One region of the Sphingobium sp. BHU LFT2 genome, then DNA from elsewhere that is predicted to be linked to it. Evidence: riboswitches for the same ligand, from Rfam matches in the RefSeq annotation. Region 1 holds a riboswitch; the other holds the start of a gene.
The links. A riboswitch is a leader RNA that binds a small molecule or an ion and turns the genes downstream of it on or off. The one in region 1 is predicted to bind cobalamin.
Positions count from the first base shown of each region.

Region 2: another riboswitch for cobalamin. It lies ahead of JQK15_RS14975 (TonB-dependent receptor plug domain-containing protein); the one in region 1 lies ahead of JQK15_RS05295 (TonB-dependent receptor plug domain-containing protein).

Region 1 is NZ_JAFCGW010000001.1:1,057,016-1,064,399, reverse strand. Features, by position in the region: gene JQK15_RS05315 (aminopeptidase P family protein) at 1-1,107, opposite strand, end outside; gene JQK15_RS05310 (S9 family peptidase) at 1,218-3,290, shown strand; gene JQK15_RS05305 (acyl-CoA thioesterase) at 3,290-3,688, shown strand; gene JQK15_RS05300 (ABC transporter substrate-binding protein) at 3,701-4,561, opposite strand; cobalamin riboswitch at 4,628-4,820, shown strand; gene JQK15_RS05295 (TonB-dependent receptor plug domain-containing protein) at 4,957-6,912, shown strand; gene JQK15_RS05290 (DUF1636 domain-containing protein) at 6,912-7,319, shown strand; gene cobT (nicotinate-nucleotide--dimethylbenzimidazole phosphoribosyltransferase) at 7,316-7,384, shown strand, end outside.
Region 2 is NZ_JAFCGW010000007.1:98,510-105,893, reverse strand. Features, by position in the region: gene JQK15_RS14980 (PepSY-associated transmembrane domain-containing protein) at 1-1,122, opposite strand, end outside; gene JQK15_RS14975 (TonB-dependent receptor plug domain-containing protein) at 1,125-3,113, opposite strand; cobalamin riboswitch at 3,304-3,561, opposite strand; gene JQK15_RS14970 (copper resistance protein B) at 3,624-4,484, opposite strand; gene JQK15_RS14965 (copper resistance system multicopper oxidase) at 4,481-6,220, opposite strand; gene JQK15_RS14960 (RNA polymerase sigma factor) at 6,227-6,802, opposite strand; gene JQK15_RS14955 (periplasmic heavy metal sensor) at 6,799-7,233, opposite strand; gene JQK15_RS14950 (hypothetical protein) at 7,236-7,384, opposite strand, start outside.

The DNA of each region.
Region 1 (7,384 bases):
GGGGCCGGCGCCGCTGATCGTGTCGAAGGACAGATCCTCCAGCAGGCCGGTCTCCTTGCGGAACGCCTCCAGCCGGTCCGAGGCGGAGAGTTCGGTCAGGCCGCCCTTGGGCGCTTCCACCGCGATCCAGTGGAGGAAGCGGCTCAATGCGGCGCCGTCGCGTTCCTGCGCCGCCTTGTGGCCGGCAATTTCGGTGTCGTTCTTGATCGCCTTGGGCAGCACGGCGGGGTCGCGCAGGCTGAGTATCTGGGCGCCGCCGGCGTCGAGCGCCTCGAAGATGGCGGCAACGGCCCGCTCGGGGTCGGCGACGACGGTCTTGCCCTTGAGGTCGGCGAGCGCATCGGCAAAGGCGGCGCGGTCATGGATGCGCACGGCATTTCCCAGATGCTTGGCGACCGCCTCGTCCATCTTTTCCGGCGCGACATAGAGGTCGGCGGTGGCATCGGCATGGACGATGGCATAGGCCAGCGCGACCGGGGTGCGCTCGACATCCTTGCCGCGGATGTTGAAGGCCCAGGCGATCGAATCGAGCGCGGAGAGGACGGCGGCGTCCGCCTTCTTCGACACCAGCCAGTCGGCGATGTCGGCGCGCTTCTCGGCTGCATTCTTGCCGGCATAGCGATCCTCATGGACCACCAGCTTGGCGTCGCTGGGCGCCGGGCGATCGGGCCAGACGGCGTCGACCGGATTGGTGTCGACCGCCACCAGCTCCGCGCCCTTCTGGGCCAACGCTTCGGTGGCCTGCTTCACCCAGGCGCGGGTGTGCAGCCAGGAATCATAGCCGATGCGCGCGCCTTCGATCGCATGGTCCTTCAACCAGGCGGCGATCGAGGTCTGCGGCACGCTTTCATATTGCCAATGGGCGCCATCCACCTGCTCGCGCACCTGCAGCGTGTAGCGGCCGTCGACGAAGATCGCGGCCTCCTCCGGCAGGACCACGGCGCTGCCGGCCGAACCCTGGAAACCGGTCAGCCAGGCGAGCCGCTGGGCATAGGCGCCGACATATTCGCTCATATGCTCGTCGGTCAGGGGGACCACGAAACCATCGAGCTTCTGGCGTACCAGCTGGGCGCGCAGGGCCTTCAGGCGATCTTCATAACTGGACATCGAACTTCCCTTGGATCATTCCGGCCTCTTGCGTTGGCCATAATGCCGACAACATAGAGGGGCCGGCGCGCTTATTCCAGCGCAGCCCCCGTCTGGACCATGGATAGTTAATGACCGATCAAATGCAGCCGCCCCTGTCCCCGCCGATCGCCGAACGCCGCCCGCACAGTTTCGCGCATCATGGCATCACGGTGGACGATCCTTACGCATGGCTGCGCGACCCCGGCTATCCCGACGTCAAGGACAAGGATGTGCTGGCCTATCTGGAGGCCGAAAACGCCTGGTTCGAGGGCGCGATGGCGCCGCACAAGCCCCTGCTCGACACGCTGTTCCACGAGATGAAGGGGCGCATCAAGGAAGATGACCAGTCGGTTCCGCAGAAGGATGGCGACTATATCTACTGGCGTGCGTTCGAGACCGGCGCGCAATATCGCAAATGGTATCGCAAGCCCGCAGCAGGCGGTGACGACCAGCTGATCCTGGACGAACCGGCGCTGGCGCAGGGCCATGATTATTTTCGTCTGGGCGCCATGTCGGTCAGCCCCGACGGCCGCTATCTGGCCTATGCCATCGACACCAATGGCTCCGAACGGTTCGAGGCGCGGATCAAGGATCTGTTTTCGGGCGAAATCCTGCCCGAGGTGATCCCCGACACATTGTCGTCGCTGGTGTGGACCAGCGATTCAAAGGGGCTGCTCTATGGCCTCGCCAATGAAAATTGGCGGACCGACAATGCGCGGCTGCACTGGCTGGGTCAGGATGTGGCGAGCGACGTCGAGCTGTTCCATGAGGATGACGAGGGTTTCCGCGTCTCGATCGGCCTCACATCCTCGGAAAAATGGATCGTCATCGCGACCGGCGACCATGTGACCAGCGAAGCCTGGCTGGTGCCCGCCGACAATCCGACCGCAACGCCGCTGCTCGTCGCCGCGCGCCAGGCCGGCCGCGAATATGATGTCGATGAGCATGAGGGCACGCTCTATATCAAGACCAACGACACCCATCCCAATTTCCGGCTGGTGAAGGCGTCGCTCGACGCGCCCGACCAGTGGGATGAGGTGATCGGCGCCGACGCGCATTTCTACCTGACCGATTTCACCCTGTTCAAGACCTTCTACGTCACCGAAGGGCGGCAGGACGGGCTCGACCAGATCGAGCTGCGCGATTATGCGACCCATGCGGCAAAGCGCATTCCATTCCCGGAAGCCAGCTATTCGGCGAGTCTCGACGACAATCCCGAATATGAGGTGACGAAGCTGCGCATCGGTTATGAATCGATGGTCACGCCCGACACCATCTATGATTATCATCTGGCAACGGGTGAGCTGGAGGTGTTGAAGGTCCAGGAAATTCCCTCGGGCTATGACGCCAGCCGTTATGCCACCGAGCGGCTGATGATCCCGGCGCGCGACGGCACGCAGATTCCGGTGTCGATCGTCTATCCCGCGGATTTCCCCCGCGACGGCAGCGCGCCGCTGCACCTCTATGGCTATGGCGCCTATGGCCTGGCGATGGAGCCGGGTTTCTCGACCAGCCGCCTGTCGCTGCTGGATCGCGGCTTTGCCTTTGCCATCGCCCATATTCGCGGCGGCGACGATATGGGCCAGCAATGGTATCTGGACGGCAAGCTCGACAAGCGCACCAACACCTTCACCGATTTCGTCGATGTTGCGAAGGGGCTGATCGATCTTGGCTATTCTGCCAGGGGCAGGATCAGCATTTCGGGCGGATCGGCCGGCGGCGAGCTGATGGGCGCGGTCATCAACTCCGACCCCGACCTGTGGGGCGCGGTGGTGGCGCATGTGCCGTTCGTCGATGTGCTCAACACCATGCTGGACGAAACGCTGCCACTGACGCCGGGCGAATGGCCCGAATGGGGCAATCCGATCGAGGATGAGGCCGCATTCCGCACCATCCAGTCCTATGACCCTTACACCCATGTCACCGCGCAACATTATCCGCCGCTGATGGTGACTGCCGGGCTGAACGATCCGCGCGTCACCTATTGGGAGCCGGCCAAATGGGTGGCAAAGCTGCGCGCCACCAAGACCGACAAGAATATCCTGCTGCTCAAGACCAATATGGGCGCGGGCCATGGTGGCAAGTCGGGCCGGTTCGAGAGCCTGCACGAGACCGCCGAGGAATTTGCGTTCATCCTGTGGCAGCTGGGAGTGGAAGGCTGATGGCGTCGAGCTTCACCAAGCAGTTCACCGCGCGGCCCGAGCATATCGATGTGCTGGGCCATGTGAACAATGCGGTGTGGGTGCAGTGGATGGAGCAATTGTCGGTCGAACATTGGATGACCGATGCCGACCCGGCCCATGTCGACGCCTATATCTGGGTCGTGACCCGGCATGAGGTCGATTATCGCGGCAACGTGACCGAGGGCGATGTCGTATCGGGCCGCACCTGGATACCGGAAGGGCCGCGCGGCGCGCGGTTCGACCGGCTGATCGAGTTCACCGGACCGGACGGCAAGGTGAAGGTGTCGGCGAAATCCACCTGGGCGATGATCGACAAGGAAAGCGGCCGGCTGATGCGGGTGCCGGCCGAGGTAGCCGCCAACTTCATCGAGGGCTGAGCCGGCCCAGCTTCAGCGGGCGCTGACGGCCTGGGAGAGGGCGCGTGCCGCCTGCACATAGGCCGGTCCGCCGCACACGGTCCAGGCCTGGGGCAGGCTGATGCGCGCTATGTCGCGCAGCACGGGATGGTGCAGCATTTCGGTGCCCTGGTCGGTGATCCGGTCGGTGGCGCTCTCGACGATCAGATAGTCGGGCCGGGCGGCGACCATCTCCTCCAGGCTGACCTGCGCGATCGCCGGCTTGCCAAGGTCGGCGGCCAGGTTGCGCAGCCCCGCCCGCGTCATCAGGTCGTCGACCAGCGTGCCGGTGCCGGTCATGTAGCCGCGCCGCTGATAATAGGCCGCGATCTTCTGTTTGGGGGCGCGGGGCAGGGCGGCCAGATCCCGGTCCATCCGCGCGATCATTGCTTCGCCCCGGTCGGTATGGCCAATGGCCTGCGCCACGGTGCGGATCGACGCGACGATATCGGCATAGCTGTCCGCGCTTTTGAGGTCGACGGCGGGATAATGCTGGGCCTTGAGGATCGCGATCGCCGGATTGCGCCGCGCCGGCATGCCGATCACCAGATCGGGATTGGTTGCCAAAATCTGCTCGGCCGATCCATCGAGGATGGGCAGGCCCTTCGTTACGGCAGCCACCGCCGACATCTGCCGATCGCCGGCATTATGGGTCAGCCCGGCAATCTGGTCGCGATCGGCCAGCGCGACCAGCAACTGGTCGGCGCACAGGTTGAGCGACACGATCCGTTGCGGACGTTTGCTTGCATTGGCAGGCTGGCGAGCGGTAGCCGCCCATAATGTAGCGCCGCCGATCAGGGCGATCATCAGGGCGATCATTCCCTTGCCGGGGCCGATGGACGCAAATATCCGCATGGCCACCTCCCTTAGCCGGCGCGCTCCGCCAGGCAAGGAAGATTGACGCTCCAGTCGGGCTCGCCTATCGCCCGGACTGCGACAGGTTCCCCGGCAACGGGGATGAAAAGGGAATGGGGTTCAAGACCCCGGCTGCCCCTGCAACTGTGAGCGGCGAGCCTTTGTGCCACATGCCATTGGGACCACAAGGTTCTGAGAAGGCGGCATGAATCAGCGATGACCCGCGAGCCAGGAGACCTGCCCGTCGCGGTCGTCCTTCGCGCGGACAGGGTGTGCCGAGCGGACGGGGGTGAACCCGCGTGGCGACAGGTGGACCGCAAATTGCGGGGACCATGTCGCGCCCGGCCGGGCACCGATATCGTCCCTGGGATGCGGTCCCTCGTCCGGGGGCCTGCATGTTCAAATATCTGACTTTCTGTTCTTTCCTTCTCTCTACCACCGCCTTCGCCGAAGAGGCGCAGCAGGCGCCGCCGCCCGATGCGGCCGCCGATGCCGGGGCATCCTCGATCCTCGTCACCGCTACCCGCATCGCCACGCCGGCCGATCAAGTGTCGTCTTCCGTCACCGTGCTCGACAAGGCGGCGATCGACCGGGCGCAGGATCTGGGCGTCACCGAATTGCTGCTGCGCACGCCCGGCGTCAGCATGTCGCGCAACGGCGGCTATGGCACGGCGACATCGCTGCGCATCCGCGGCGCGGAATCCGACCAGACCGTGGTTGTGATCGACGGGGTGAAGCTCAACGATCCCTCCTCGGCCGGCGGCGGCTATAATTTCGCCAATCTGCTGGTCGGCGACGCCTCGCGGATCGAAGTGCTGCGCGGCCCCCAGTCGACCCTGTGGGGCAGCCAGGCGATCGGCGGCGTCGTTAATATCGTGACCGCCATGCCCGAAAAGGCGCTGGAGGGGAGTTTCGACATCGAAGCGGGATCGCGCGACACGGTCAGCGCCCGCGCGGCGCTGGGCGGCAAGACCGGCCCGGTCAGCTGGCGGATCGGCGGCCAGAGCTTCACCACCGACGGTATTTCCGCGATCAGCCCGGCCTTTGGCGGCAAGGAGAAGGACGGCTATACCAACCGCAGCGTCACCGGCCGGGTAGAGGTTGCGCTGGCGGACGGGATCAGCGCCGATCTGCGCGGCTATTATTCCGATGGTAAGGTCGATTTCGACGCCACCAGCGCGGACAGCCCCGCCTATGGCACCAATCGCGAATTTGTCGGCTATGCCGGCCTTAACGTCGCACTGCTCGACGGCCGCTTCCGCAACCGTTTCGGCTATGGCTATACCGACACCGATCGCGACAATTACGACCCGCGCAACCCGCGCAAGCAGACGTTCGACGCGGCGGGGCGCAACCAGCGGCTGGAATATCAGGGTAGCTTCGCGATCGCCGACGGCTGGACCGCGCTGTTCGGGGTGGAGAATGAGAATAGCCGCTTCCGCAGCGTGTCGCCTTCGGCGTCGCTTTCGGTGCCGATTCCCGACCCGGCCCGCGGCAAGGCGGAGATCACCAGCGTCTATGGCCAGCTCAATGCCCAGCCGATTACGGGCCTGACCCTGACCGGCGGGCTGCGCTACGACGATCATAACCGCTATGGCGGCCGGACCCTCTTTTCCGCCGGTGGCGTCTGGGCGCTGCCGACCGGGACGGTGCTGCGCGCCAGCTATGGCGAGGGGTTCAAGGCGCCGACCCTCTATCAGCTCTTTTCCGAATATGGGAATCAGGCGCTCGATCCCGAACGCGCCCATGGCTGGGAAGCGGGCGCGGAGCAGCGTTTCTTTGGCGAGAAACTGCGACTGGGTGCGACCTGGTTTGATCGGACCACGACCGACCAGATCATCTATAATAGCTGTTCCTCCAGTTCGACCGATCCGCTCTGCTTCACGCCCGGCACCACCACCCGCCGTTATGGCTATTATCTCAATGTCGCGCGCGCCAAGGCGCATGGGATAGAGGCGCAGGTGGCGGTCGAGCCGGTCAAGGGGCTGACCATTGACGGCAATTATAGCTGGACCGTGGCGGAGGATCGTTCGGAGGACACTGCGAACGAAGGCAATTGGCTGCCGCGCCGGCCGCGCAACAGCGCCAATGGTTCGATCAGCTATGCCTGGCCCTTCGGCCTCACCACCGGCGCGGCGCTGCGCTGGTCCGGCCACAGCTATGACAATGCGGCCAACACCACCCGGCTGGACGATTATACATTGGTCGACTTGCGCGCCGAATATGCGTTCACCCCGGCGTTGCGCCTGTTCACCCGCGTCGAGAATCTCTTCGACGAGAACTACATGACGGCCTATCGCTATGGCACGCTCGGCCGCAGCATCTATGCCGGCTTCCGGGGGCGCTTCTGATGCTGCGCCCCGTCGAACCCGGCCCCGCCATCGTCGCCTGCAGCACCTGCCGCCATTCGGCCGAAGCACGGGAGGACGGGGAGGGCGTGCGCGGCGGGGCACGGCTGGCGCAGGCACTGCGCAGCGTGCAGGCCTCCGACCCGCGCTATGCCACCGTCGCGGTGCAGGACATGCCCTGCCTGTTCGCCTGCCAGGATCATTGCACCGTCCATCTGCGCGCACCGGGCAAGGTCGGCTATGTAATGGGGCGGTTCACCCCGGATGCCGATGCGGCGCGCGCGATCCTCGATTACGCCATTGCCTATGCCGCCAGCGAGCATGGCCGCGTCGCCTTTCGCGAATGGCCCGAAGGCGTGAAGGGCCATTTCATCACCCGTACCCCGCCGGAAGGATTTGTCGTCGAATGAGCTTCGCCTCGATCACCGATTTCGAAAATGCCCTGGCCAACCTGCCGCCGGCCGAGGAACTGGCG
Region 2 (7,384 bases), on a different contig from region 1:
GTCGAGCGAGGCGATCGACGGTCCATCCTGGAGCGCCGCGCGCAGGCCCGCTTCGGACAAAGCAGCGGATCGTCCGGCAGCGTCGAAGCGCTGCGCCTTGCCCGCCCGATCGATCGCCACCAGATGAACGGCACCGGCAACGGGCACCACCTCCAGCCGGACGCTTCCCTGCGGCAAGGCCGGCAGCGCCGCGATCGCCCGGCGCGCATCGCCCCAGGCGAAGTCGCCGTTCAGCCGCTGGCGCTCCGTCATCATCGCCTCGCTGTCCAGCAGGCCCCAGGGGTTCATCGACAACAGCCCGCTCGCCACCCAGGTCAGCGTCACTATGCCGAAGAACAGCCCGGCCATATGATGCCACCACCACAGGCCCCGATAGGGCGATCCAATGCTGCCGTCGCGGCGACGGCGCAGCCGGGCGATGCCGACCCACAGGCCGGTGATCGTGAGGAAGCAGCTGATCAGCGAGGTCCAGATGACGACCTGGCTCCACAGCGCGCCATCCTGTCGCAGGATCGTGGGATAGAGCCAGTGCGGCACCGCGCCGAGCCAGCCCCAGAAGCGCTGGAAGCGGGTGGTCAGCTGCACCACTTCCCCGCTCTTGCCCGAGACATAGACCTGCGTGCCGGCCGCATCGGCATAATCGACACGGTAGAGCGGCGCATTGCGGCGGAAGGTCTGGACCGTCCACTGGTCCATCTCCGTCTGCGCGACCTGCCCGACCGGGCCGGCAATGGCGCTGTTGCGGCCGAATTCGCGCGCGATCCTGTGGATATTTTGCGGATCGACCTGCTCGACCGGTTTCCCCGACGCCCAGTCATGGGTGCCGGCGGAGACCCGCATCTGCGGGATGGTTCGCGTCGGATCGAGCGCCGGCGTCACCCGCAATACGGGCCGCCCCGCCATCATCTCGATCCGGGCGGCGGACAGCATCATGGCGTCGGGCAACATCCCTGCCTGCCCCGGCGACAGATTGAGGGGCGTGAGCCCCCCAAGCTGCGCGGCCGGTGTCAGGCGCGGATAGTCGACATAGAGCATCACGAAGCCGGACAGGCACCACAGCGTCATGACGGCGCCGATGAGGATGCCCAGCCAGCGATGCAGCAGCAGGACCGGCCGCAACATGGTCAGAAGCTCAGGCCATAGCTGACCCGCAGCGTGCGCGGCACGCCCCGGTAGAAGTAGAGGAAGCGGCTGTTGCTGCCGTCCAATACCCCTGCATCGCTAACCGCCGAGCGATAGCCGGTGGAGGCGTAATCGCGGTCGAACAGATTTTCGACATTGATGCCGAACCGGTTGCGCCGCGCCTGATCCAGCCACAGATGCGCGCCCGCATCGACCACGGCATAATTGCCATAGTTCATCCGGCCAAAACCCGATGCGGTCGACCAGACATCGCCCACCCAATTGGCCGACAGATTGGCGCCGAAGCGGCCCGTTTCCGGCGCATAGACGATCGCGGCGCGACCATATTGCTCCGGATTGCGATCGCGCTGCACCGAACTGCCCTGATTGCGGACACGCGACCAGGTGTAGCTGGCCGACAGGCCCCAGCCACCGGTCAAATTCGCGTTCAGCTCCAGCTCGGCGCCCCTGGCCCGCACCTTGTCGCTGACGTTGATATAGGTGCCTTCCGGAAAGGCCGGATCGTCATAGGTGGTGTCGATCAGGTCGGTGATGCGCCGGTTGAACCAGGTCGCCTTCCACCGGATCGCGCCGCCGGCCAGCGCACCGCCCAGCGCGGCGTTGAGGTTCAGGCTTTCCTCGGGCTTCAGGTTCGGGTTGCCGACCTCGCAACAGGGATCATTGCCATAAAGCTGCGAGGCGTCGGGCAGCACGAAGGAGGTGCCGCCATTGGCCTCCACGAACAGCGCGTCGCTGACATCATAGCGGCCCGAGACGTTCCAGATCGTTTTTTCCGATCCCTTCGCCTTGTTGTAGCGCAGGCCCGCGGCGATCCGTCCCTTGCTCGACAATTCGTCATTGGTGCGCAGCTGGAAGATGCCGGCATGGACCTGTTCATCGGTCGGCGCGATCAGCAGGACGTCGTCGCGGCCGTTGAAGCTCTGGAAATCATAGCCGATCAGCGTGTCGATGCCGCGCAGCATATTGAGCTGCACCACCGCGCTGCCGCCATAATCCTGATACCCCCAGAAGGTGCCGGCAGGGTAGATGACCTGCGGCGGGCCGGCGGGCACGGGGTTGCGGATCTGGACATAGGCGGTCTTCCAGTCGTGGAAATAGCCCTTAAGGAAGAATTGCACGCCATCCTCGCCGGTATAGTCGAGGCGCAGGCTGGCCACCTCCTCATTGCGGTCGTTGCGGCTTTCCTTGGTCCGGGTCGCGCTGATATTGTCGAGATCGGCCTTGGTGTGCTGGTAGAGCGCGTTGAGGCGCAGGTCCGGCGCGATATCATATTGATATTTGATGCCCGCCGACCAGAGATCATAGCCGCGCGCGCGATCGGTCGCGCTGGGCTGCATCACGTCATAGGGACGATAGCCGTCCGACTGGCTACGATTGGCCCAGACCACGAAGCGATGCTGGCCGATCGCGCCGCGAACATAGCCATCCAGACTGGTGCCGGCAAAGCTGTCGAGGCTGGCATTGACCTGGCCGCCCAGATCGTCGCTAAAATCGCGGGTAACGACATTGATGACACCGGCCGCCGCCTGCGTGCCGTAGAACAGGCTTTCGCCGCCTTTCAGCACCTCGATCCGCTCGATCATGCTGGCGGCCATGGTGTCATTGGGCGACGTGCCGCCATAGAGGCGGTTGTTCAGGCGAATGCCGTCCATCGTCCACAGCACATCCTTGGTGCGCGAACCCTGAAGCGCGATGTCGACATAGCTGAACGGCCCGGACTGCGACCGGATGAACAGGCCCGGCACCGCTTCGAGCGCGCGGGCGGTATCGATCGCGGCGGCATCGCGGATCTGCGTGTCGGTGACGATCTCGATCGCATGGCCATAGCGCGACAGCTGCTGCGGCAGCGTCTCTTCCAGGCTGGTGCCGGTGACGACGATGCTGTCACCCTCTCCTTCATCGGCCAGAGCCGGCGATGCAAAGGCGAGCGAAAGGGCCAAGGCGGCCCGCGAAACGATAATGGACTTCATATATTCCCCCATCCGGCGCCGCGTTCGACGGGCGGGGGCAACCTTCACGAGCGGCACGCGCGCGAACGTCCGACACACGCGCCGGCCGGGCGCCCATGGGCAACCGACGCGCGTCGTCGCAGCGGCCCCAGCCGCTCGTTCGTCGCTCAGACGGAAGTTACCGTGCCGCGGCCATCCCCTGGACCAAGGCAAGAGCGACCAGACGCCGGCAGGTCTCCTGGCTCACGGGTCATCGCTTGATGCACGGCCTTCCCAGGCCTCGCAGGATTTAGCGTCCGGCCCAGTGGCTGGCGGATCGGTCATTCTGCCGTCCGCACATATGCATCGCGCTCACCGCTTACAGTTGCAGGGACAGCTGCGGATTTGGACGACACCCTGCATGAGAGGGCCATCCGCACCGCATTCCCTATTAAGCCCCTTTCGGGACACCGGCGCGATCATGATCCCATGCCGTGCGGCGCAGGATCGGCGGGATCGATAATCGAATATCAGGCGGCCTGCAAGCGCCTCTCAGAACCAGGCGCGCAGGCCGATCACCAGGCTGGTGGCCGACGGCTTCTCGCCGACGGCACGGGCATGGTCGGCCGTATCGCCCAGCTTGCGCTCCCAATTCACACCGACATAGGGCGCGAATTCGCGGGCGATCTCGTAGCGCAGCCGCAGCCCAAGCTCGATATCGGACGGGCCGGCGCCGATCCCCAGTTCGGGCACATGCTGCGCCGCCAGATTGAACTCGGCGGCGGGCTGCAGGATCAGTCGCTGGGTGATACGCTGGTCATAGCTCGCCTCCAGCCGCAGATGGGCGTCGCCCCTGGTCGACAGGAAGGCTTCGGCCCCGACCTCGAACCAGTAGGGTGCCAGGCCATCAATGCCGATCACCGCATAGCTGCGGTCCGGCCCTTCGCCGAAATCCTGCCGCACGCCCGCCTGCAGGTTGAACCAGGGGTCGATCGCCCGGCTGTAGAGCGCCTGAACCTCGGCCCGTTCGAGCGATCCGCCGAACCTCCCTTCACCCTCGCTCTTGACCGCGAAGCGGTTGATGTCGCCGCCGATCCAGCCCTCGCCTTCCCAAGCATAGCCATCCGCGCCCTTGCCGGCGCGATATTCCAGCCGATCGAACATCCATTGCGAATAGGTCATGCCGCCCCCTTCCGCGATCATCGCCGCGCGGGCGCGGGCCATGGCAGCGGGGTCATAGAGCGCGTCGGCGGCATGATCGGTCGGCACCGGCGGGGCCGTGCCCTGTGGGATCGCAGCATCGGTGGTGGGCATACTGTGGCCCATCGCGCCATGGTCCATCTGGCTATGGTCCATGGTCTGGGCCTGCACCGGCGCAGCGGCGGCGAGCAGCAGGAGCGCGATCAGCTTCATGCCGCGTCCTCCCCATGGCGGACCGTCACGACCCGCATCATCCCGGCATGCATGTGCATCAGCATATGGCAGTGGAAGGCCCAGTCGCCCAGCGCATCGGCGGTGAGGTCGAAGCTGACCTTGCCGCCGGGCAGCACATTCACCGTATGCTTGCGCGGATTATGCGCCGCCTCGCCGGTCACCAGTTCGAAGAAATGACCATGCAGATGGATGGGATGCGGCATCATCGTGTCGTTGATCAGGGTCACGCGCACCCGTTCCATATGGCGGAAGGCGATCGGCTCGGCCCCTTCGGACAGCTTCACCCCATCGAACGACCACATATATCGTTCCATGTTCGCGGTCAGGTGGATGTCGAGCGATCGGCTCGGCGTGCGCAGGTCCGTGTTCGCTGTCAGCGATCGCAGATCGGCATAGGTCAGCACGCGATGATCGACATCCTCCAGCCCCGTCGGCCGGTCGGCGGTGCGATCGGCCGGCATCGGCGACAGGGTAGCGACGCCCGGCCCCATTTTCACGCCGGGCGCGACCGACTTGTCGCGCATCTTCATGCTGTGGCCGGACATGCTTTCATTGGCCGGCTGGCTGAGGTCGATCACGCCGCCATGGCCCATATCCATGCCGCCCATGTCCATGCCCATGTCCTTCATGCCTAGCAGCGGCCGGACGCGCCGGGCCGGCACCGGCGCGACCATGCCGAGCTGCGGCGCCAGCGTCGCGCGGACCAGGCCCGACCGGTCGATCGCCTCGGCAATCAGGGCATAGGGCTTCGCCTCGCCGGGCTGGACGATCACGTCATAGGTTTCGGCAATGCCGATCTGGAACTCGTCGGTCTCGACCGGCTGCACATCCTGCCCGTCGCATTGGATCACGGTCATCGGCAGGCCGGGCAGGCGGATATTGAAATTGGTCATCGCCGACGCGTTGATGATGCGCAGCCGCACCCGCTCGCCCGGCGCGAACAGGCCGGTCCAGTTCTCGGCCGTGCCCATGCCGTTCACCAGATAGCTGTAGGTGGCGCCGGTGACGTCGGAAATATCGGTCGGGTCCATGCGCATCGCGCCCCAGTCGATCCGGTCCTTGAGACCCTGATCCTTCCCCGCCAGCAACCCGGTCAGCGTCTGGCGCTGCATGTTGTAATAGCCGCCCATCTGCTTCAGCCTTTGCAGCAGCCTGTGCGGGTGGACCGGGCTCCAGTCGGCGAGCAGGATCACATGCTCCCGGTCATAGGCCACCGGATCGGGGCCGGCGGGATCGATGATGATCGGCCCGTAAAGGCCCATCGCCTCCTGCATGCCCGAATGGCTGTGATACCAGTAGGTGCCTGCCTGCCGCACCGGAAAGCGATAAATGAAGGTCTCGCCCGGCATGATGCCGGGGAAGCTGATGCCCGGCACGCCGTCCATTTGGAAGGGCAGGATCAGCCCATGCCAGTGGATCGAGCTATCCTCTTTCAGCCGGTTGGTGACGGCGATGTTGACATTCTGCCCCTCGCGCAGGCGGATGAGCGGTGCCGGTGTGCCACCATTGACGCTGATCGCATGGGCCGATCGGCCGCCGGTCGCAAAATGCCCGTCGCCGATGCTGAGCGCGATCGTCTCGCCCGACAGCGCGCCCTGCGCCGCGCCATGCGTGCCGGTGGCGGCCCAGCCCGGCAAGGCCTGCACCAGTGCAAGCGCGGCGCCCCCCCGGATCAGGCTGCGGCGGGCGAGTGGGAGGGAAGGCAGATCGGTCATGTCCCTCTATACGCGCGCCGCGTCGCTTTCCCTCAACATCTCCTGCAATTGCAGGCGGGCACGGTAGAGGCGGGTTTCCACCGCCTTTTCGGTGACGCCCAATATCTGCGCGACCTCGGCCTGGCTCATGCCCTCGATCCCGCGCAGCAAAACCACCTCGCGCAGCGCCACCGGCAGCGCCGCCACCGCCGCCTCGATCCGGGCGACGCCGGCGCGGGACTGGGCCGCCTGCTCGGGATCGGGCGCGGCGTCGGCGACATGGGCCGCGTCCTCGATCGGCCGGGCGAAGCTGAAGAAGCGGCGGACGGCACGGCGGCGCGCCCAGTCATGGCATTTGTTGATCGTGATCCGCGCGATCCAGCCGCGAAAGGGACGGCGTCCATCATAGCGAGCGAGCGCGGCAAAGGCGGCGACGAAGCTTTCCTGCACGATGTCCATTGCCGCGTCGGCATCGCCGACATGGCCGCGCGCCAGCCGATAGACGGCATCGCGGTGCCGCCGCATCAGCGCGCCATAGGCCGCCTGCCGCCCGGCCAGCGCCTGCGCCGCCAGCGTGGCATCATCGGGATCGTCAGCCGTCACCCGACAGGCTGGGTCAGCGCCTTGACGACGGCGGCGTCGAACAGCGCGGCCTGATCGGGCCGCAGCACGCCGCGCATCGCGAAGATGTGCTTCAATGTTTCCTTCTGCAATTCCCCCATCGCCTGGTGCGACCGGTCGACCGCCTGGGCGACGCGCGGGCCATAGCCATGTTCGGCGGCGATCGCGGCGGCCAGCCGCTGATTGTCGGCGCGCATCTCTGCATCCAACGCCGCCTTGCGCCGGGCGAAGGCGGCTTCCAGATCGGCGATGCGCTGCTTCTGGCCGGCGTCCAGGGTCAGCCGATCATGGAGCAGGGCATGGACCTCATTCTCCATCGGCGGCGCGGGCGCCAGCCAGATACGCGCCACCAGCACGGCGGCCAGCGCCGCGGCAAAGGCGACCAGCGCCACCAGCCAATAGCGTTTGCCCATCCTTATCGCTCCAGCAGGCGCGAGGGCGCATAGTCGGACATGCCGATCAGCAGCGGGCCGGGCGCGGCCTGCGCCGGCTGCGCGGGCAAGGTGCTGCCGATCCAGCCGATGCCGATCGCCATCACGCCGGCCAGCATCAGGCTGCGCCGCG